Regions from separate parts of the Streptomyces sp. NPDC048612 genome, predicted to be linked through region 1. Evidence: predicted binding sites of a transcription regulator. Region 1 holds the regulator's gene; the other holds the start of a gene.
What was found. The regulator HspR, encoded in region 1, represses chaperone genes until heat shock. The targets are predictions, from matches to a motif close to TTGAGNNNNNNNNNCTCAA.
Positions count from the first base shown of each region.

Region 2: lon (endopeptidase La) is a predicted target of HspR. The motif match lies at 3,274-3,292, and genes of this name have one in related genera.

Region 1 is NZ_JBICVV010000012.1:98,367-108,693, forward strand. Features, by position in the region: gene ACGFN2_RS19990 (Uma2 family endonuclease) at 1-96, shown strand, start outside; gene ACGFN2_RS19995 (pyridoxamine 5'-phosphate oxidase family protein) at 126-530, shown strand; gene ACGFN2_RS20000 (NADH pyrophosphatase zinc ribbon domain-containing protein) at 717-953, shown strand; gene ACGFN2_RS20005 (hypothetical protein) at 950-1,354, shown strand; gene ACGFN2_RS20010 (heat shock protein transcriptional repressor HspR) at 1,451-1,903, opposite strand; gene dnaJ (molecular chaperone DnaJ) at 1,905-3,077, opposite strand; gene grpE (nucleotide exchange factor GrpE) at 3,123-3,773, opposite strand; gene dnaK (molecular chaperone DnaK) at 3,770-5,626, opposite strand; gene ACGFN2_RS20030 ((Fe-S)-binding protein) at 5,916-8,183, shown strand; gene ACGFN2_RS20035 (VCBS repeat-containing protein) at 8,342-9,661, shown strand; gene ACGFN2_RS20040 (GNAT family N-acetyltransferase) at 9,736-10,293, shown strand.
Region 2 is NZ_JBICVV010000013.1:70,899-81,225, reverse strand. Features, by position in the region: gene ACGFN2_RS20980 (hypothetical protein) at 1-428, shown strand, start outside; gene ACGFN2_RS20975 (hypothetical protein) at 518-1,231, opposite strand; gene ACGFN2_RS20970 (YfbM family protein) at 1,384-1,887, opposite strand; gene ACGFN2_RS20965 (pentapeptide repeat-containing protein) at 2,076-2,912, shown strand; gene lon (endopeptidase La) at 3,315-5,723, shown strand; gene ACGFN2_RS20955 (lysozyme) at 5,789-6,643, opposite strand; gene ACGFN2_RS20950 (MarR family transcriptional regulator) at 6,913-7,416, shown strand; gene ACGFN2_RS20945 (hypothetical protein) at 7,571-8,416, opposite strand; gene ACGFN2_RS20940 (nitrate- and nitrite sensing domain-containing protein) at 9,053-10,327, shown strand, end outside.

The DNA of each region.
Region 1 (10,327 bases):
GAGGACTACCTCAACACCCACATCGCCCCCTTCGGCAAACCCCTCCCCCTCCCCGCCCCCTTCTCCTTCGACCTGGAGACCGCCGACTTCCTCTGAGCCCCGGGCCCCGAACTACGCTGGCCCCCATGGCCCACGACCTCAGCGCCCTCAGCCCGGAGTACCTCGCCTTCTGGGGCGAGTATCTGATGCCGACGCTCACCACGCTGCGTACGGACGGGACGCCCCATGTGGTTCCCGTAGGCGTCACCTACGACGCCGGGCAGCGGATCGCGCGGATCATCACCCGCAAGGACAGCACCAAGGTCAAGAACGTCCTCGCCGCCGGGACGGACGGCGCCACCGTCGCCGTGTGCCAGGTCGACAGGGGACGCTGGGCGACGCTGGAGGGCCGGGCCCGGGTGCGGACGGACGCCGAGTCGGTGGCCGACGCGGTGCGCAGGTACGCCGAGCGGTACGGCCGGACCCCGACGCCCAACCCCGACCGCGTCATGATCGAGATCGCCGTGACCCGGGCGATGGGCCGGGCCTGAGCGCCGGCCCGAGCCCCCGCTCCCCCCTCTTGCGCGCCTCCTCCGGCCCCCTGGCCGGAAACGGTCCCTCCGGCTCCGCTCCGGGCCACGCACCTGGTACTCAAGAGCGACGGGAACCGAACAGCTCCGCGCAATGACGGACGACATCGGACCTGTCCCCGGCAAAAGACAGCAGCGGGAGGCCGTATGGCGTCGGCAGTGAGCACCGTGACGACCGTTCCGCGCCGTCCGTCCGGCACCCCGCCGCGCCCCCGCGCCGAGCTCTGCCCGCGCTGCGGCGGCCCGCTCGCGGTCAATCAGGACGGCTGGAAGATCTGCCACGCCTGCGGCTATGCCTCGCCGCCCGGTACAGCCCCTCCTCCACGGGCCGCTCGCGGGGGTATCGTCGCCCCCACAGTCGCCACGCCCCGGAGGGCACGATGAACTCGGTCCGAGTCACGGCGATCGCCTGCCTGCTGCCGCTGTCCGAGCTCGACGAGGACCCGTTCCTGGTCGATGACCGCAGCCAGCACGACATGTGCAAGCAGTGGGCGGCGGCCCGTGACTACCACCTGACCTGCCGGCTCAGCCTGCACCGGCTGCGCGCCGACCACGGCGCGCTGTGGCGTGACGTCGAGGAGGGCCTGGTCGACGTGTTCGTGGCGCCCAATCGCCGGGCGCTGGAGACCGCCATCGCCGGCGCGGACGAGTTCACCGCGCGGTGCGCCGCGGCCGGTGTCCGCCTGGAGACCGCCGACCTCGACGAGCCGGTCTACACCCTGGAGAGGAAGTCACAGGTGCACCGGCGGCTGTCGATGCCGACGGCGGGATACAACGGCTGCTGAACGGGCGCGGGGCGGGCGCGAAGACGCGAGAAGGGCCGGGTCACCCCGGCCCTTCGTCAGCTCATACCGCGGATACCGGCAGCCCGGCCGCGGCCGTCACTCCGGCCGCTTGGGGCGCCAGACCACCAGCGCGCTGGTCTGCTGCACGTCCTGATACGGCACCAGATCGCGCCGGTAGGAGGCGTGCACCGCCGCTTCCCGCTGCTGCATCGCGCTGGCCGCGCCCTCGAGGGCGCCCTGCAGCTCGATGACCCGCTGCTGCAGGGCCGCGACCTGGTTCTCCAGTTCGATGATGCGCTTGATGCCGGCGAGGTTGATGCCCTCGTCCTGGGACAACTGCTGCACCGTACGGAGCAGTTCGATGTCCCGGGCCGAATAGCGGCGGCCCCGCCCGGCCGTGCGGTCGGGCGAGACCAGCCCCAGGCGGTCGTACTGCCGGAGGGTCTGCGGATGCAGGCCGGAGAGCTGAGCCGCGACGGAGATGACGTACACCGGCGACTCGTCGGTCAGTTCATAGGGGTTACGACGCTGCCCGCCCCGGCCGTCCATCTCAAGCTCCCTTCGCAGCCTGGAACAGCTCCGCCCGCGGGTCCGCACCCGCGGTCGCCTCGCGATAGGCCTCCAGCGACTCCTTCGCCTTGTCGCCGAGGTCGCTGGGGACCAGCACCTCGATGGTGACCAGCAGATCACCGCGGGTGCCGTCCTTGCGGGTCGCCCCCTTGCCACGCGCCCGCATGGTGCGGCCGTTGGGGGTGCCGGCCGGCAGCTTCAGCGTCACCGGCGGACCGCCCAGGGTCGGCACCTTGACCTCGCCGCCGAGCGCGGCCTCCGGGAAGGTGACCGGCACCGTGACGGTGAGGTTGTCGCCCTTGCGGCCGAAGACCGGGTGGGCGTCGACATGCACGACCACGTACAGGTCGCCCGCCGGGCCGCCCTGCTCGCCCGGGGCGCCCTTGCCGCGCAGCCGGATGCGCTGCCCGTCGGAGACGCCCGCGGGGATGCGCACCTGCATCGTGCGGGCACTGGTGGCCCGCCCGCTGCCCTTGCAGACCTCACAGGCGTCCTGGGCGATCAGGCCCCGGCCCTTGCAGTCGGCGCACGGGTCGGTGAGCGAGAAGCCGCCGCCCGCGCCCCGGCTGACCTGACCGGTGCCGACGCAGGTCGGGCAGACCCGCGGCGTCCCGTTCTTGTCGCCGGTGCCGGAACACGCCTTGCACGGCGCCTGGCTGGACATCCGCAGCGGGACCGTGGCCCCGTCGACCGCCTCGGTGAAGCTGAGCGTCACCTCGGACTCGATGTCCTGGCCACGGCGCGCGTGGGTACGGGCCCCGGCCCCGCCGCGGTTGAACAGGCCGCCGAAGACGTCCCCGAGACCGCCGCCGAAGCCGCCGCCACCGCCGGCCTGGCCCTGCGAGCCCCCGAAGAGGTCGCCCAGGTCGAAGTTGAAGTTGCCGCCGCCGCCCGGCCCCGGCCGGTATCCGCCGTTGCCGAACAGCGTGCGCGCCTCGTCGTACTCCTTGCGGCGTTTGCTGTCGCCCAGGACGTCGTTCGCCTCGGAGATCTCCTTGAAGCGCTCCTCGGCCTTGGCGTCGCCCTTGTTGGCGTCCGGGTGGTACTCGCGGGCGAGCTTCCGGTACGCCTTCTTGATCTCCGCTTCCGTGGCGTCCTTCGGGACGCCGAGGACCTTGTAGTAGTCCTTCTCGACGAAGTCCTTGGTGCTCATCCCCGACGTCCCTCCTTCCGCGCGGTTTTCGATTCTGTCCTCACGTCAGCCCTCGTCCGGGCCACCGCTCTCCTCGTCCGAGGCCTTGGCGTCCTCGTCGGAGGCGGACTTGGCGCCCTGGGCACCGGGCTGCGGTTCGGCCACGGCGACCCGCGCGGGGCGGATCGTTCGTTCACCGATGCGATACCCGGGCTGCAGGATCGCCACGCACGTCGTCTCGGTGACATCCGGTGCGTACGAGTGCATCAGCGCCTCGTGGATCGTCGGGTCGAAGGGCTCGCCCTCCTTGCCGAACTGCTGCAGACCCAGCTTGGCGACCACGGTCTCCAGCGATTCGGCCACCGACTTGAAGCCGCCGACCAGTTCGCCGTGCTCACGGGCACGGCCGACGTCGTCGAGGGTGGGCAGGAGCTCGGACAGGAGGTTCGCCGCGGCGATCTCCTTGACCGTGACCCGGTCCCTCTCCACCCGACGGCGGTAGTTCTGGTACTCGGCCTGCAGTCGCTGGAGGTCCGTCGTGCGCTCGTTGAGCGCCGTACGCACCTGGTCCAGCTGCGCCTGGAGCGCTACGTCCGTTACGTCCCCGGCCGGGGCCGAGCCCGCCTTGTCGGCGGACTCGGCCTGCGCCGCGTCTTCGGGAGCGGCGTCGGAAGGGACGTCGGGCTTCTCGTCGAAGCCCGGGGTCTCCTCCGTCACGCGGCACCGTCCTTCTTGGGCTTCTCGTCGTCGACGATCTCGGCGTCCACGACGTCGTCCTCGGCCTTGGCCTGCTCGGCGCCCTCGGCACCGGCGGCGCTTTCGGCACCGGCCGCACCCTGGGCGTCGGCGTACATGGCCTGGCCGAGCTTCTGGGAGACGGCCGCGACCTTCTCGGTGGCGGTGCGGATCTCCGCGGTGTCCTCACCCTTGAGCTTCTCCTTCAGCTCGGTGAGGGCCTCCTCGACCTCGGTCTTGACCTCGCCGGGAACCTTCTCCTCGTTGTCCTTGAGGAACTTCTCGGTCTGGTAGACGAGCTGCTCGCCCTGGTTGCGGGACTCGGCGGCCTCGCGGCGGGCGTGGTCCTCGTCCGCGTACTTCTCGGCCTCCTGGCGCATCCGGTCGACCTCGTCCTTCGGCAGCGAGGAGCCGCCGGTGACGGTCATCTTCTGCTCCTTGCCCGTGCCCAGGTCCTTCGCGGTCACGTGCATGATGCCGTTGGCGTCGATGTCGAAGGAGACCTCGATCTGCGGGACCCCGCGGGGCGCCGGCGGCAGACCGGTCAGCTCGAACATCCCGAGCTTCTTGTTGTACGCCGCGATCTCGCGCTCGCCCTGGTAGACCTGGATCTGCACGGACGGCTGGTTGTCCTCGGCCGTCGTGAAGATCTCGGACCGCTTGGTCGGGATCGTGGTGTTGCGCTCGATGAGCTTGGTCATGATGCCGCCCTTGGTCTCGATACCGAGGGACAGCGGGGTGACGTCCAGCAGGAGGACGTCCTTGACCTCACCCTTGAGGACACCGGCCTGGAGGGTGGCGCCGATGGCGACGACCTCGTCCGGGTTGACGCCCTTGTTGGCGTCCTTGCCGCCGGTCAGCTCCTTGACGAGCTCGGCGACGGCGGGCATCCGGGTCGAGCCGCCGACCAGGACCACGTGGTCGATCTCGGACAGGTTGATACCCGCGTCCTTGATCACGTTGTGGAACGGCGTCTTGCAGCGGTCCAGGAGGTCCGAGGTGAGCTGCTGGAACTGCGAGCGCGTGAGCTTCTCGTCCAGGTGCAGCGGGCCCTCGGCGGAGGCGGTGATGTAGGGAAGGTTGATCGTCGTCTCGGTGGAGGACGACAGCTCGATCTTCGCCTTCTCAGCGGCCTCACGGAGGCGCTGCAGGGCCATCTTGTCCTTGGCCAGGTCGACGCCGTGGCCGTTCTGGAACTGCTTGACCAGGTAGTCGACGACGCGCTGGTCCCAGTCGTCACCACCGAGGTGGTTGTCACCGTTGGTGGCCTTCACCTCGACGACGCCGTCGCCGATCTCCAGCAGCGAGACGTCGAAGGTGCCGCCACCGAGGTCGAAGACCAGGATGGTCTGGTCGTCCTTCTCCAGGCCGTAGGCCAGGGCGGCGGCGGTGGGCTCGTTGACGATGCGCAGGACGTTGAGGCCCGCGATCTCACCGGCCTCCTTGGTGGCCTGTCGCTCGGAGTCGTTGAAGTAGGCCGGAACGGTGATGACCGCGTCGACGACCTTCTCGCCCAGGTAAGCCTCGGCGTCGCGCTTGAGCTTCTGCAGGATGAAGGCGCTCATCTGCTGCGGGTTGAAGCCCTTGCCGTCGATGTCGATCTTCCAGTCGGTGCCCATGTGGCGCTTGACCGACCGGATGGTCCTGTCGACGTTGGTGACCGCCTGACGCTTGGCGACCTCGCCGACCAGCACCTCGCCGTTCTTGGCGAAGGCGACAACGGACGGCGTGGTCCTGGCGCCCTCGGCGTTGGTGATGACGGTGGGCTCACCGCCTTCGAGAACACTGACGACGGAGTTCGTCGTGCCCAGGTCGATGCCGACCGCACGTGCCATTTCAATTCCTCCAGCTGACTTGAGTGGAACAGGCTCAAGAGTGCAGCACCGGGGAAATCCTGTCAACAGACCTGAGTCGGACGCGCTCAAGTTTTATGTCGCTCTTATCGTCACCACGGCTCCACACCAGGACGCCCGGGTCGCACAGAGGGTTGCCTTCGCGACGCAGATCACCGGCCGGGCGGCTTCATGGGGCGGAGGAGAATGGGTAACCTCAGCGGCAGACCAAAAAAGTTACCGCTTAGTAGTTCCCACCGTTTTCCGCTCTCGCAGGTACGAGGAGCCTCCCATGCAACTCGCCGCGATCATCGTGTCGCTGGTGCTCATCGCGGTCGCCGTGGCGCTGTTCGGCCGCGCCCTCCTGCAGATCTACCGGCAGATGCGACTGGGTCAGCCGGTGCCCGCAGGAACCCGGACCGACGCTCCCGCCCAGCGGACCGTCACGGTGGCCAAGGAGTTCCTCGGCCACACTCGCATGAACCGCTGGGGCGTCGTCGGCGTGGCGCACTGGTTCGTGGCGGTGGGCTTCCTCACCCTGCTGCTGACGATCGTCAACGCCATCGGCCAGCTCTTCCAGGCCGACTGGCTGATCCCGGTCATCGGCGGCTGGCTGCCGTGGGAGATGTTCGTCGAGGCGATGGGCACGATGACGACCCTGGGCATCATCGTCCTGATCGTCGTCCGGCAGCTGAGCCGGCCCGGCGGCGCGGGCCGCAAGTCCCGCTTCGCGGGCTCCAACACCGGCCAGGCGTACTTCGTCGAGACCGTCATCCTCATCGTCGGCATCTGCATCGTGACGCTGCACGCCCTGGAGGGCGCCCAGCACGGCGTCGACCACTACGAGCCGGCGTTCTTCGTCTCGTACCCCCTGGTCGCGTTCTTCAAGGGGATGAGCCTCGGCACCCTGCAGAACCTCACCTACTTCTTCGCCGCCCTCAAGATCGCGACGTCCTTCATCTGGATGATCACGGTCTCGCTGAAGACCGACATGGGTGTGGCCTGGCACCGCTTCCTGGCCTTCCCCAACATCTGGTTCAAGCGTGAGGCGGACGGCGGCACGGCCCTCGGCGCTCTCCAGCCGATGACCAGCGAGGGCAAGCCGATCGACTTCGAGGACCCGGGCGAGGACGACCAGTTCGGCGTCTCCCAGGTCGAGCACTTCTCCTGGAAGGGCCTGCTCGACTTCTCCACCTGCACCGAGTGCGGCCGCTGCCAGTCGCAGTGCCCCGCCTGGAACACCGGCAAGCCGCTGTCGCCGAAGCTGCTGATCATGTCGCTGCGCGACCACGCGCACGCCAAGGCGCCGTATCTGCTCGCGGGCGGCGGCAAGGACATGGAGGGCAACGAGCAGGCGACCGAGGAGCAGCTCAAGGACGTGCCGGCGGCCGCGCTGGCCGAGGCCGAGCGCCCGCTGATCGGCACGCTCGAAGAGAACGGTGTCATCGACCCCGACGTCCTGTGGTCCTGCACCACCTGCGGCGCGTGTGTCGAGCAGTGCCCGGTCGACATCGAGCACATCGACCACATCGTCGACATGCGCCGCTACCAGGTCATGATCGAGTCCTCGTTCCCGTCCGAGGCGGGCACGATGCTCAAGAACCTGGAGAAGAAGGGCAACCCCTGGGGCCTGGCCAAGAAGCAGCGTCTGGCCTGGACCAAGGAGGTCGACTTCGAGGTCCCGGTCGTCGGCCAGGACGTCGAGGACCTCACCGAGGTCGAGTACCTCTACTGGGTCGGCTGCGCCGGCGCCCTGGAGGACCGCGCCAAGAAGACCACCAAGGCCTTCGCGGAGCTGCTGCACATCGCGGGCGTGAAGTTCGCGATCATGGGCGGCGACGAGAAGTGCACCGGTGACTCGCCGCGCCGTCTGGGCAACGAGTTCCTCTTCCAGCAGCTCGGCGCGGAGAACGTGGCCACGCTGAACGCCGCCTTCGGCGAGGACGACGAGGACGAGTCGACCAAGAAGCCGAAGGCGTCGAAGAAGATCGTCGCGACCTGCCCGCACTGCTTCAACACGATCGCGAACGAGTACCCCCAGCTGGGCGGCGAGTACGAGGTCATCCACCACACCCAGCTGCTCCAGCACCTGGTGGACGAGGGCAAGCTCACCCCCGTCACCCCGGTCGAGGGTCTGATCACCTACCACGACCCCTGCTACCTGGGCCGCCACAACAAGGTCTACACCCCGCCGCGCGAGATCATCGCCAAGGTGCCGGGCCTGCGGAACGAGGAGATGCACCGCCACAAGGAGCGCGGCTTCTGCTGTGGCGCCGGCGGTGCCCGGATGTGGATGGAAGAGCGCATCGGCAAGCGCATCAACAACGAGCGCGTCGACGAGGCCCTGTCGCTCAACCCCGACATCGTCTCGACGGCCTGCCCCTTCTGCCTCGTCATGCTGACCGACTCGGTCAACGGCAAGAAGAACGACGGCAAGGCCAAGGAGTCCGTGCAGGTCGTCGACGTGGCCCAGCTGCTGCTGGACTCCGTCAGGACGCCCGTGGACCCGGCCGGTGACCCGGAGCCGGAGGACACTCCGGAGCCGGAGCCGGTGAAGTAGCGGCACGGACAGCAGCGTCGGCCGGCGGCCGGTCCCCTCGCAGGGGCCCGGCCGCCGGCCTTTCCGGTCCCGTACGGGGCCGTTGCGGGGCGGCGGGCCACCGGGAAGCATCGGGAGCCGCGAGGGACGACACGAGTGACGGGCGGGGTGGGGACGGCATGGGACGACGGTTCGCCGCGACGGCGGGGCTCGGGCTGGCCCTTCTGCTCAGCTCCTGCGGTCCGCTCTCCTCCTCAAGCGACGCGCGCCCCGCCGCGCCGCACCGGGCCTCCTCCCTCCCGCGGGCCCGCCCCGTCCCGGCCGGCCACGGCAGCCGCACCGCCCACGACTTCAACGGTGACGGCCACCCCGACCTCGTCCTCGACAGCCTGCTCGCACCGGCCGGCGGCCACGACGACGACCCGGGCATCGGCATCGTCTACGGCTCCGCACACGGACTCGCCCCGGCCACCCGGGAGTTGCTCATCCCGGCCCGGCACGCCGCCGCCACCAAGGGGGCCGTCCCCGCGTCCTTCGACGCGGAGACCGTCTGCGACCTCGACCGGGACGGCTTCAGCGACCTGGTCGTCACCACCGACCCGCCCTACGACGGCATCGGCCGCCCACCCGTCCCCGTACAGCTCCTCTTCGGCTCGCCGCGCGGCCTCGGCGCCGCCCGCGCCGTGACACTGCGCATCCCGGACCGGGCGCGCTTCGGCAACGAGTGGCCCGACCAGCCGGTCTGCGGCGACTTCGACGGCGACGGCGCCGACGACCTGGCCGTCACCGCCACCGGCCCCCGGATCAGCTATCTGCGCGGCCCGTTCACCCGCGCCGGCGCCCCGAAGGCGGCCGGCGCGCCCGTCGCCGTCCCCGGGACCGCCCTGACGACCACCGCGCCCCTGTCCTCGGCCGACCTCGACGGCGACGGCACCGACGACCTCCTCGTACGGACCGCCGACCCTGGCCGCCGCGCCCGCGGCCGGCTCGCCCTCGGCGGCCCCCGGGGCCCGCTCCGCGCGGGCCGGACCGCCTACCCGCCCGGTTACGCCACGGTCTTCGGGCGCTTCACCACGGCCGGACGGGGCGTGACCTCCGTCACCGCCGACACCGACGGCCTGCTGTCCGTCGGCGGCCGCCCCGGCGGAATCCGTACGCACACCGGCGGCGTGCCCACCCTCGCCGCCGCCGACGCGGACCACGACGGGCACCCGGATCTCGTGATCGGCGGCACCCGCCCCGCCCTGCTGAGCGGCACCGCGCACGGGCTGTCCGCCACCGTCCACCGCCTCGCCGTGCCCCGTCTGCCCGGCGCCGGGCGCCCGCACTCCACCGTTCTCGCCCTCACCGACTTCGACGGCGACCGCCACGCCGACCTCGTCCTCCTCACCCGGCGCGGCCGCGCCCACGACCGGGTGACGGTCCTCCCCGGCGGCCCGTCAGGTCTCTCCGCACGGCCCGCCCTCTCCTTCACCACGGCGGATTTCAGGGCCCCCTGACGGACCACCAGCCGATTTGTGGTCCGTGGCTAATACAGTTGCCCGGCCCCGGGGCGCATCCGAGCATGACGGCCATGAACACAGACACGGGCACGGCCGACGATCCGGGCGCTCCGGCACGCCCCGCCCCCCGCGAGACGCCGCCCGCCCCGCCCGTCACGATCCGGCTCGCCCTCCCCACGGACGCCCCCGCGATCGCCGCCGTCCACCAGGCGTCACGGCGGGCCACCATGCCCTATCTGCCGCCCCAGCGCCGTACCCACGACGAGGTCACCCGCTGGATACGGGAGATCGTCCTGCCGCAGAGTCACACCTTCGTCGCGGTCCGCGGCCCGGAGGTCCTCGGCTACGCGGCCCTCCAGGACGAGCTGCTCGAACAGCTCTACCTCCGCCCCGACGTCCGGCGCCGCGGCATCGGCTCCGCCCTCCTCGCCGCGGCACGCCGGCACCGCCCCGACGGCCTGTACCTGTATGTCTTTCAACTCAACACCGACGCAAGGGCGTTCTACGCCCACCACGGCTTCCGGGTCGTGGCCGCCAACGACGGCAGCGCCAACATGGAGAACCTGGCGGACCTCACCCTCCGCTGGACACCGCCCCGCGGCCCCGTTCCCCCTCGGGGAACCCCCTAGGGGATGTCACAGGTCAGCAGCAAACCGGGGCCCG
Region 2 (10,327 bases), on a different contig from region 1:
CCGATGAGGTGGGTGCTCCCGGAGTGGCTTTCATCGCACTTCACTCCGAGTCGCAGGACAAGTTCACCGCGAATATCACGATCGCGGGTAAAGTCCAGGACGAAGCCAACCTGCTCACACTCGCGCACGAGTCGGTCCAGCGGCTGCGCGAGGGGGCGACGGTGAGCGTCGCCACGCAGGCCCAGGGGGGCACCCAGGAAGTGCCTGCGCTGACCCAGACGCTGCGCATCTCCACCACCTTGCGCGGGATGCCCGTGGAGTTGGTCCAAAGCCAGGTCTACCTGCTCATGAACGATGCTCAGGACCCGTCCAAGCATGCGGTGATCGAGCTGGCATTGACGGCCAAGCAGTCCCAGCTGGATCAGGTCGCGGACGACTTCGAGGAGTTCGTCCGGTCCATTCGTCCGGCGGGCCCTGACACGGCGTAAGTCCTCCGCACATCGGCGCTCACGAGTGAGTCCCCGCGGTCCATATCCGCGGGGACTCACTCGTGAGCGCCTGTCCTTCAGGGTGTGTGTTACACCTGCGCCGGCTGGTGGTCCAGGACGTCGCACAGATAGTTCAGCTTCTGCTCGATCTGTTCCGCCCGGAGTCGTCCCCGGTGCCAGGTGAGCAGATCGTTTCCCTGGAAACGGAGAGGGTGGTCCTTGGCGCGGGGGTCGGTCATGAGGAACCGCGCCAAGGGGCCGGCCAGGACTGTGCGCGCGACCTTTTCGTCATTGGCGATCACGCGAAATTTCTCGTCGAATTCGGGATCGCCGAGCTCTATCACCTTGTCACCTCCGAACAGGGCACCCAGGCGTGCGTTCGCCTTGTCCAGCGCCTGCGGCCGTTTGACGACCATGCGAGGTACGGACATCGCCGACGTCACGGCGAACACGGTGGAGCGCTGTGCCGCGTTCGCACCGTCCACGTCCATGCCCTGCGTGCTGTATTCGAAGCAGCAGATGGCGCGACCCCGGAATTCGCCGACGATCTGGTCCGAAATGGGGATGTTGGTGCCGCTCCCTGGGAGCGGCTCTCCCCCGCAGTAGCGGTCTCCCTCGCCGGGGGCCCAAGCGGTGTGGCTCCACCCCCGGCTCTCCACCAACTGGAGAAGCTCTTCCAGCTGTTGGGGGCTGCGGTTATCCCTTTTGTTCACGTACCGCCAGACCCAGATGAACAATCCGAAGAAGGCGGCGATAAAAAGGAAAAGGCCGACAATGAGGGCTGTTTCCCATGGCTCGTTCATGCGGCACGAGTATGTCGGACGGTCCGGTGAACGCACCCGTCGGGGGCGGCTGGTGGGTGGGTCACCCCTGTTTGCCCCGCTCGTATGTGACCTTCAGGGCGTGCCACGACTGGAGCCTCTCGGGTCCGTCCGGTGATCCCGAACGGCGAGTCCTAGCCCAGCCAGAGGAGCACGGCGTCCCCTTCGTCCGCCGCGGCGCGGAGGAACGGCCGCAACAGCTCGTAGTACTCGCGGACGTAGTCGAGTGGCTCGCCCCGCTCCCAGATGACCAGCGGATAGACCCGCGCCGCGGCGAGGTCCGCCGGGGCGACGCCGGCCGTCAGGCTCTCGGCGGATATCCCGGCCAGTGCCTCGGCGGCGCTCCGTACCTGCTCGGGGGTGAGGTAGCGGGGTGGACCGTAGCCCCAGTCGTCGGCGTCGGGGACGGCCTGCTCGCCGTGGACGATGTCCACCGGGAAGTCCCTGCGGCGCAGCAGGAATCCGAGGGCGTCCCAGACCTTGTCGACGTCCAGGCAGCGCGCCGCCGCGGGCTCCGGGGCCGTCGCGGCCTCCGCCTCCATCCGTCCGCAGACCAGCTTCAGCGCCCACTCGGGATCGCCCAGGGCGCGGTCGAGTTCGGCGGGAGTGACACGTGCGTACTCTCCGATCATGCTCATACACCCGAGGTTAGGGGCGACCACTGACAACGCCGGGTGCCCGACGCGGTGGTGGCCGGGAGTGGTGAGCCGACCGGCGGGCGCGGCGGCCCTCCCGGCGCGGCGGTCCTCCCGGCGGCTGGGAGAATGGGGTTCCCTTCCGGGCACGGCCTCCTGTGGTGCCCGCCGGCCGTAGGAGTACCCGCCCCGTGTCCTCAGAGCGCACGCCCTCGACCCCGGACGTCGAGGATCTCGGCCTGCAGTCCGACTGCGGCAGCTGCTTCGGACTGTGCTGTGTCGCGCTGCCGTTCGCGGCCTCGGCGGACTTCGCGATCGACAAGGACGCCGGCACGCCCTGCCCCAACCTGGAGTCCGACTTCCGCTGCGGCATCCACCGCGACCTGCGCCCGCGCGGCTTCACCGGCTGCACCGTCTTCGACTGCTTCGGCGCCGGCCAGAAGGTCTCCCAGGTCACCTTCGGCGGACAGGACTGGCGGCAGGCACCGGAGTCCGCCCGGCGGATGTTCGACGTCTTCCCCGTCATGCGGCAGCTGCACGAACTCCTCTGGTACCTGGCCGAGGCGCTGACCCGCCCGGCGGCCGGCCCGGTCCACGCCGAGCTGCGTGCCGCCCTGGAGAAGACCGAACGCCTCACCCGCGGCAGCGCCGAGGAGCTCACGGAGCTGGATGTGCCCGCCCATCGGGGTGAGGTCAACGCCCTGCTGCTGCGCACCAGCGAACTCGTCCGGGCCGGCGTCCCGGGCCGGAAGAAGGAGCGGCGGGGCGCCGACCTCATGGGGGCGCGCCTGCGGGGTGCGAACCTCCGGGGCGCCAATCTCCGTGGGGCTTATCTGATCGCCGCCGACCTGAAGGGCGCCGATCTCCGTACGGCGGACCTGATCGGTGCCGACCTGCGTGCCGCCGACCTCTCCGGCGCCGACCTCACCGGGGCGCTCTTCCTCACCCAGTCACAGCTCAACGCGGCCAAGGGCGACGCCGCGACCGTACTGCCGCGGAACCTGAGCCGCCCCGCCCACTGGGGGTAGTGGTGATGGCGGGACGATCGGTCCCGCCACTGGACGGTGGGTGAACGCCGAGTGCCCACCGGGGCCAGCCGTACCGCCGCGCGCCCGCCGGGCCCAAGCCGCACTCCCGGGGCCGGCCGTACCGCCGTGCCCCCTCCGGGCCCAGCCACACCGCAGCGCCCCGCCGCGCACAAGCCGTACCGCCGCGCGCCCCGGCCCAGTCGTACCGCCGCGCGCCCCAGGCCCGCCGGTCACGCCCGTCGGCCCCCGGCCCGCCGCCGGCACCCCTTCCCACACCCCCTTCTCCCTGCGCCCCATCCCCCGCCCTCCCCGATCGCTCACAGCGAACGTCCCCGGGGGAACATCTCTCACCCCGGCTGCATTGAGTGAGTACAGCTCAACTTGCTTGCCGAAGGGGAGATCATGGCTTCGACGTCCACATCGCTCACTCTGCCCGTGCTGCCTCTCGATGACGAGGTCGTGCTCCCTGGCATGGTGGTGCCCCTGGACCTGTCCGACGCGGACGTACGGGCAGCGGTGGAGGCCGCTCAGGCCGCCGCCTCCTCGGGTAACAAACCGCGGGTGCTGCTTGTGCCCCGCATCGACGGGGAGTACGCGGCGTTCGGCACGCTCGGACGGATAGAGCAGGTCGGGCGGCTGTCCGACGGTGATCCCGGCGCGCTGATCCGAGGTCTGGGCCGGGTGCGGATCGGGTCCGGCACGACCGGGCCCGGGGCCGCGCTCTGGGTGGAGGGCACGACCGTCGAGGAGACGGTCCCCGACCCTCTGCCCGGCTCGGTGGCCGAACTCGTCACGGAGTACAAGGCGCTGGCCACCAGCTGGCTGCGCAAGCGCGGTGCCTGGCAGGTCGTCGACCGCGTCCAGCAGATCGAGGACGTGCCGGCGCTCGCCGACAACTCCGGCTACTCGCCGTTCCTGACCACCGAACAGAAGGTCCGGCTGCTGGAGACCACCGATCCGGTCGCACGCCTGAAGTACGCCACCGAGACGCTGCGCGAGCACCTCGCCGAGCAGGACGTCGCCGAGTCCATCGCCAAGGACGTCCAGGAAGGCGTCGACAAGCAGCAGCGGGAGTTCCTGCTGCGGCGGCAGCTGGAGGCGGTCCGCAAGGAGCTGGCCGGGCTCAACGGCGACCCGGAGGACGAGGGCGACGACTACCGCGCCCGGGTCGAGGCCGCCGACCTGCCCGAGGAGGTCCGCAAGGCCGCCCTCAAGGAGGTCGACAAGCTGGAGCGGTCCAGCGACCAGAGCCCCGAGGGCTCCTGGATACGCACCTGGCTGGACACCGTCCTCGAACTGCCCTGGAACGAACGGACCGAGGACGCCTACGACATCGCCGGCGCCAAGGAGGTCCTGGACGCCGACCACGCGGGCCTGGAGGACGTCAAGGAGCGGATCACCGAATACCTGGCCGTCCGCAAGCGGCGGGCCGAACGCGGCCTCGGACTGGTCGGCGGGCGCCGCGGGGGCGCGGTGCTGGCGCTGGTCGGCCCGCCCGGCGTCGGCAAGACCTCGCTCGGGGAATCCGTCGCCCGTGCCATGGGCCGGAAGTTCGTCCGGGTCGCCCTCGGCGGCGTCCGCGACGAGGCGGAGATCCGGGGGCACCGCCGTACCTACGTCGGGGCGCTGCCCGGCCGGGTCGTCCGGGCCGTCAAGGAGGCCGGGACGATGAACCCGGTGGTGCTGCTCGACGAGATCGACAAGGTCGGCTCCGACTTCCGGGGCGACCCGGCCGCCGCCCTCCTGGAGGTCCTGGACCCGGCGCAGAACCACACCTTCCGCGACCACTACCTGGAGGTCGAACTCGACCTCAGCGACGTGGTCTTCCTGGCCACCGCCAATGTCCTCGAAGCCATCCCCGAGCCGCTGCTCGACCGTATGGAGCTGGTCCGGCTGGACGGCTACACGGAGGACGAGAAGGTGGTCATCGCCCGGGACCATCTGCTGCCGCGCCAGCTGGAGCGGGCCGGTCTGGAGCCCGGCGAGGTGACCCTGGCGGACGAGGCGCTGCGCAAGCTGGCGGGGGAGTACACCCGCGAGGCGGGCGTGCGGAATCTGGAACGCGCGGTCGCCAGGCTGCTGCGCAAGGTCGCGGCCCAGCACGAACTGGGGGAGCGGGAGCTGCCGTTCGCGGTGGGTGCGGAGGAGCTGCGTCCGCTGATCGGGCGGCCGCACCACACCCCGGAGTCGGCCCAGGACCCGGCCGAGCGGCGCACCGCGGTGCCCGGCGTGGTCACCGGTCTCGCGGTCACCGGCGCCGGTGGCGATGTGCTCTACGTGGAGGCCTCGCTCGCCGATCCGGAAACCGGGGCGTCCGGGCTCCAGCTGACCGGCCAGCTCGGCGACGTGATGAAGGAGTCCGCGCACATCGCGCTGTCGTTCCTGCGCTCCCACGGCGCCGAACTGGAGCTGCCGGTCGCCGACCTGAAGGAGCGCGGTGTGCATCTGCACGTACCGGCGGGTGCGGTCCCCAAGGACGGGCCGAGCGCGGGCGTGACGATGACGACCGCACTGGCCTCGCTGCTGTCGGGCCGGCAGGTCCGGCCGGACGTGGCGATGACCGGTGAGGTCTCGCTGACCGGGCGGGTGCTGCCGATCGGTGGCGTCAAGCAGAAGCTGCTGGCGGCGCACCGGGCCGGTATCGGCACCGTCATCATCCCGAAGCGCAACGAACCGGACCTGGACGACGTCCCGGCCGAGATCCTCGAAGCCCTGGAGGTCCACCCGGTCGCCGACGTCCGCCAGGTGCTGGAACTCGCCCTGACACCCGCGTCGAACGGCGCCGCCCCGGAGGTACCGGTCGCGGTGTGACGGCCACGACGGCCGGTCCGGCTCCCACGGAGGAGCCGGGCCGGTCGTCGCGTCTGCGGGGACTGCTAGCCGTTCGCCAGCGCCCGGAGCCGGTCCATCGCGCCGTTGAAGCGGTTGTGGTCACCGACCGTCGGGCCGGAGGAGGTGTACTGCCAGATGGTGTGGAAGCCCCAGCCGGCCGGGAGTTCGCCGGCCGAGGAGCCGTAGCGGGGTATCCACAGGGGGTTGACGGAGCCGAAGGCCGCGGAGTTGCCGGTGCACTGCTTCCACCAGTTGGTGGAGGTGTAGAGGACGGCGTCCCGGCCGGTGCGCGCCTTGTAGGTGGCGAACCAGTCCTTCATCCAGTTGACCAGCCCGGCCGCGCTCATCCCGTAACAGGTCGCGCCGTAGGGGTTGTACTCCATGTCGAGCGCCCCGGGCAGTGTCCTGCCGTCCTTGGACCAGCCGCCGCCGTGGTCGGCGAAGTACCTGGCCTGGGCGGCGCCGCTGGAGGTGTTGGGGGTGGCGAAGTGGTACGCGCCGCGGATCATCCCGGAGTTGTACGAGCCGTTGTACTGCTGCGCGAAGTACGGGTTGGTGTAGCTGGTGGACTCCGTCGCCTTGACATAGGCGAAGCGGACACCGCTGTTCCAGAGGGTCGACCAGGCGACGTTGCCGTTGTGGCTGCTGACGTCCACGCCTTCGACGGACGCGAGCGGGGCGGCCGGCGGTGCGCCGCCCGCCGTGCCCTCGTGCCGGGCGATCTGGGAACCGGCCCAGTCCTGTCCGGGGTGGGTGGGTTCCGGTGCGCGCGGTGCGGCCGCGGCGCCGGCGGTGCCGGGCAGGCCGAGGAGGAGGGAGACGAGGGCGAGCAGGACCCCGGCCACGGTCGCGAGGGAGCGTGCGGGGCGGTGGGGGGAGCCGGATCTGAGCACGGACATACGTGCCTCCGAAGATCTCGGTGGGATGACCTGAGGGGGGAGGAGCTGAGGCATGGCACCGGCGTGCCGACACGGAGAGGCGGGGCGCACGACGCCGCGGCGGATACCCCGGCCGTTTGGTATGGCCATGCCATACCTGACGATACGCGCGTAGACCGAGGGGGCAGAAGAGGGGCGGCGGGCTGCCGTTGGTCTAATCCTGCGAAATACTGGCCGAGCTGCGGCTTCGGCCGCCGAGGGCGGAAACTTTCAGGTGAGGAAACGCGGGAATGGGCGCTGACGTGCACGACACCGGAGCCGACGGGACGACGGCGGCCGGCGAGCCGACGGGTGTGGATCACGTGTTCCTCGCCCTGGAACGTGAATTGGCGGTGTTCCTCCGCCGGGCCCGTGCCTCGTCCGGCGAACTGGCACGCGAGGTGCACCCCGACCTGGAGCCCGCCGCGTACGGCCTCCTCGTACGGCTGGCGGACGCCGGCGCCCAGCGCGCCACCGACCTCGCCGGCTACTTCGGGGTCGGCAAGGCCACGATGAGCCGTCAGCTGCACGCCCTGGAGCAGCTCGGACTCATCGCCCGCGAACCGGACCCGGCGGACGGCCGCGCGGTCCTGGTGCGCCTCACCGACGAGGGCCGGGAGCGCTTCACCCGCGTCCGCACCGGCCGCCGCGCCCGGTACGCCCGCCGCCTCGCCTCCTGGGACCGCGGCGAGGTCGCCGAACTCGCCCGGCTGCTGCACCGGCTGAACGCGGACAAGGAGGGCGAGGAGGGATAACCGGGCTGTAGTACGGCCCGGGCTCCGCCCCCTGACGGCGTCCGGGTCCCGCGGAAATCCCCCTGCCCGCAGGTGCGGTGGCCGTCACCGGATGCGCACCGCCGCGCGGCCGTTCCCCCGCGGCGGGAAAACATGCCCCGCCTGTCCGTGGTTGTCACGGCGCCACAAAAATCACCGCCGCGTCGTCCCGCGCCTTGCCGCGCGGAAACGCCGTGCCCGCCGGGTCCGCCGCCTCCGCGGCCCGTACCCGGTCGATCAGCGCCTGCGGGCCCTGCCCGGACACCAGGGCCGCACAGTCCGCCCAGGAGCCCTCCCGGAAGACCTCGACCCAGCGCCCGGCGCCGTCGCTGAGCGCGGTCAGCGAGCGCAGGCCGCTGCGCAGGGTGCTGCCGGTCACCGCGCGGGCGGCCACCGCCGGGTCGGCGGCCGCGGTGAAGAAGCCGCCCTCCGCGTTGCGCAGCGCCTCGACCGCCCGGACGTACTCCCGGCCCGCCGCGGCCCGTTCCGCCGAACCACGGGGCAGCGCCCGTACGGCCGCCCGCAGCTCCCGGACCGCGGGCGGCAGTTCGTCCAGCCGGGAGTCGCGCACCGGCTCCACCGAGCCGTCCGCCCGCTCCAGGAGGAGCACCGAGTCGGACAGGACGAGGTGCTCGACGGTTTCCCCGGACCACCGTGCGGCGATCACGGTTGCCTGTGGAGTACGGACGTGAGAAAGGTCACAGGCCTCCCGGTGGCCGTCGGCCGTCCGGGAGATGGCCGCGGCGAGCGCCTCAGTGAGCGTCATATCCCGGTGTGAAACCGACAGTTCCAGCATTGCGCCCCCGAGCCGCGCGGTGAACCAGGGCACCCCATGGGCGCAGCCGACGTCCCCCTCCGGGGGTGTCACGCCGTCCAGCAGGACGAGGGCGCCGCCCTGACCGGAAGCGGGCAGCGCTACCGATGCGTAGTCCTCGTTTGGGCGTTGGGGATCGCCGGGCTCGGTGGCGAGTGCGATGTGCATGCCCGGAAGTCTGCCGGAGGCGGCGGCCGCGGCCCGTCGGGCGGGCGCCCGCCGCCGCATCCGCGCCGGGCGGGCCACGGGTTTACCGGGGGTAAGGAGTGCCGGTCCGGCCGGGTGCGGGCGGGCATCCTTCCAGGAGCGCGACGCATCTCCAAACCCGTTCGGGGGTTGCGCGGGGTTGCGGCAGGAAACGGTGGCGCACGGAAGTTGAAGGCCAAACTCCGAGTGATGTTCACTCGTTCAGGTGGCCGGGCATGTGTTGCCGAGCCACTGCGCGGCGCCGGTGGAATGGTCGTTGCCCGGATCATTGGGGTGAGGTCAGGACATTCGTCGCGACGCGCAGAGCCGGGCTGTTTCCCTTCGCGGAAGTGTGCGCGCTGCGGTCATTCGCGCAGATCCGCTCCGCGAGCGGAGAGCGAGCCGGGTCCGCGACGCCACAGGGCGTGAGCAGGCGAGACAGGAATGCGAGCAGCGGTGCGGAAGATGCGGCTTCGAGGCGGCGCAGGGAAGCCGGGTTCACCGGCCGGTTCGGTCCCGGGACCGGGCAAGGGCTCGGTTCCTGGCAAGGGCCCGGACGCGAAGGACGGAACGGACGCGACGGACGGTACGACCCCCTCGGGACGGCGTCCCGCACGGGTGCGCCACCGGCTCGTCGGCGCGGTGGCCGTGGTGGCCGCCGCCGTCCTCGGTGCCGGCGCCCCCGGTCTGGCGGCGACGGCGGACGACGCCAACACCGGCCAGCAACTGGTCGATCTCGCCGAGCTGAACGCCCGCGCCATCGCGCTCGCGCACTCCCTCGCCGACGAACGCGACGGGATGACCGCGTATGCCGCCGCCGGCCGCGGCAGCCGTACCGCCGCGGGGCGGGGCGGCACCGGAAGCGACGCGCCCTCGCGGACCCAGCGCGTCCGTGTGGACCGGCAGATCGGCGAGCTGCGCACCGAGGCCCAGGACGCCTCCGGCGACACCACCGCGTACCGCGCCGCCGCCAAGCTGCTGGCCGCACTGCCGCAAACCCGTCAGAAGGCCCTGTCGGGGCCCGGATCGGCCGAGCAGGCCTACAACGCCTACACCGAGGCCATTCAGGCACTCGGGGCGATCAGTGACGACATCGCCCGCGGACTGCCGGCCCGCGCGGACTCCGCGAACGCCGACACCCGCGCCCTGCCCGCCCTCGGCCGCGCCACCGAACAGGCCGCCGGCACCCGTGCGCTGCTGCTCGCCGGGCTCGGCGCGGGCGGCAGCCAGCCCCGGCTCACCACCCTCGCCCAGGTCGCCCACCTCCGGGAACAGGGCGCGGTGGGCGACTTCCAGCAGGCCGCGAGCCAGCGCGCCCGGGACCGCTACGACCGCACCGTCACCGGCGCCGACGTCAACACCGCCGAGCGCTACCTGACCCGGCTGACCGACCAGCCCCGGCTGGACGCCCTCGACCTCCGCCTCAGCCGCCAGCGGGTCCAGAGCACCCTCACCAACCGCGTCGGACTGATGCGGGGCGTCGAGTCGGCCATGGCCACCGCCGACATCCAGCGGCTCGGCGGACTGCGCGACGACGCGGTCACGGAGCTGGAGATCCGCATCGGTCTGGAGGCGCTCTGCCTGCTGCTGGCCGTCGGCGCCGGGGTGTGGGCCGCCCGCTCCCTGACCCAGCCGCTCGCCGCGCTGCGGATCGGCGCCCGGCGGGTCGCCGCTGACCCCGCGCACGAGGAGCCCATCACCTACAAGGGCCGCAACGACGAGTTCGCCGCCGCCGTACGGTCCGTCAACGCGCTGCACGCCCAGGTCGGCGAGCTGGCGCGGCGCACCACCGAGCTGGAGGGCGAGCGCAAGCGGCTGGTCGGCGGCCGGCAGCGGCTGGTCGCCGAGCGCGAGGTGCTCCAGGAGCAGGGCGAGACGCTCAAGGAGGAGATC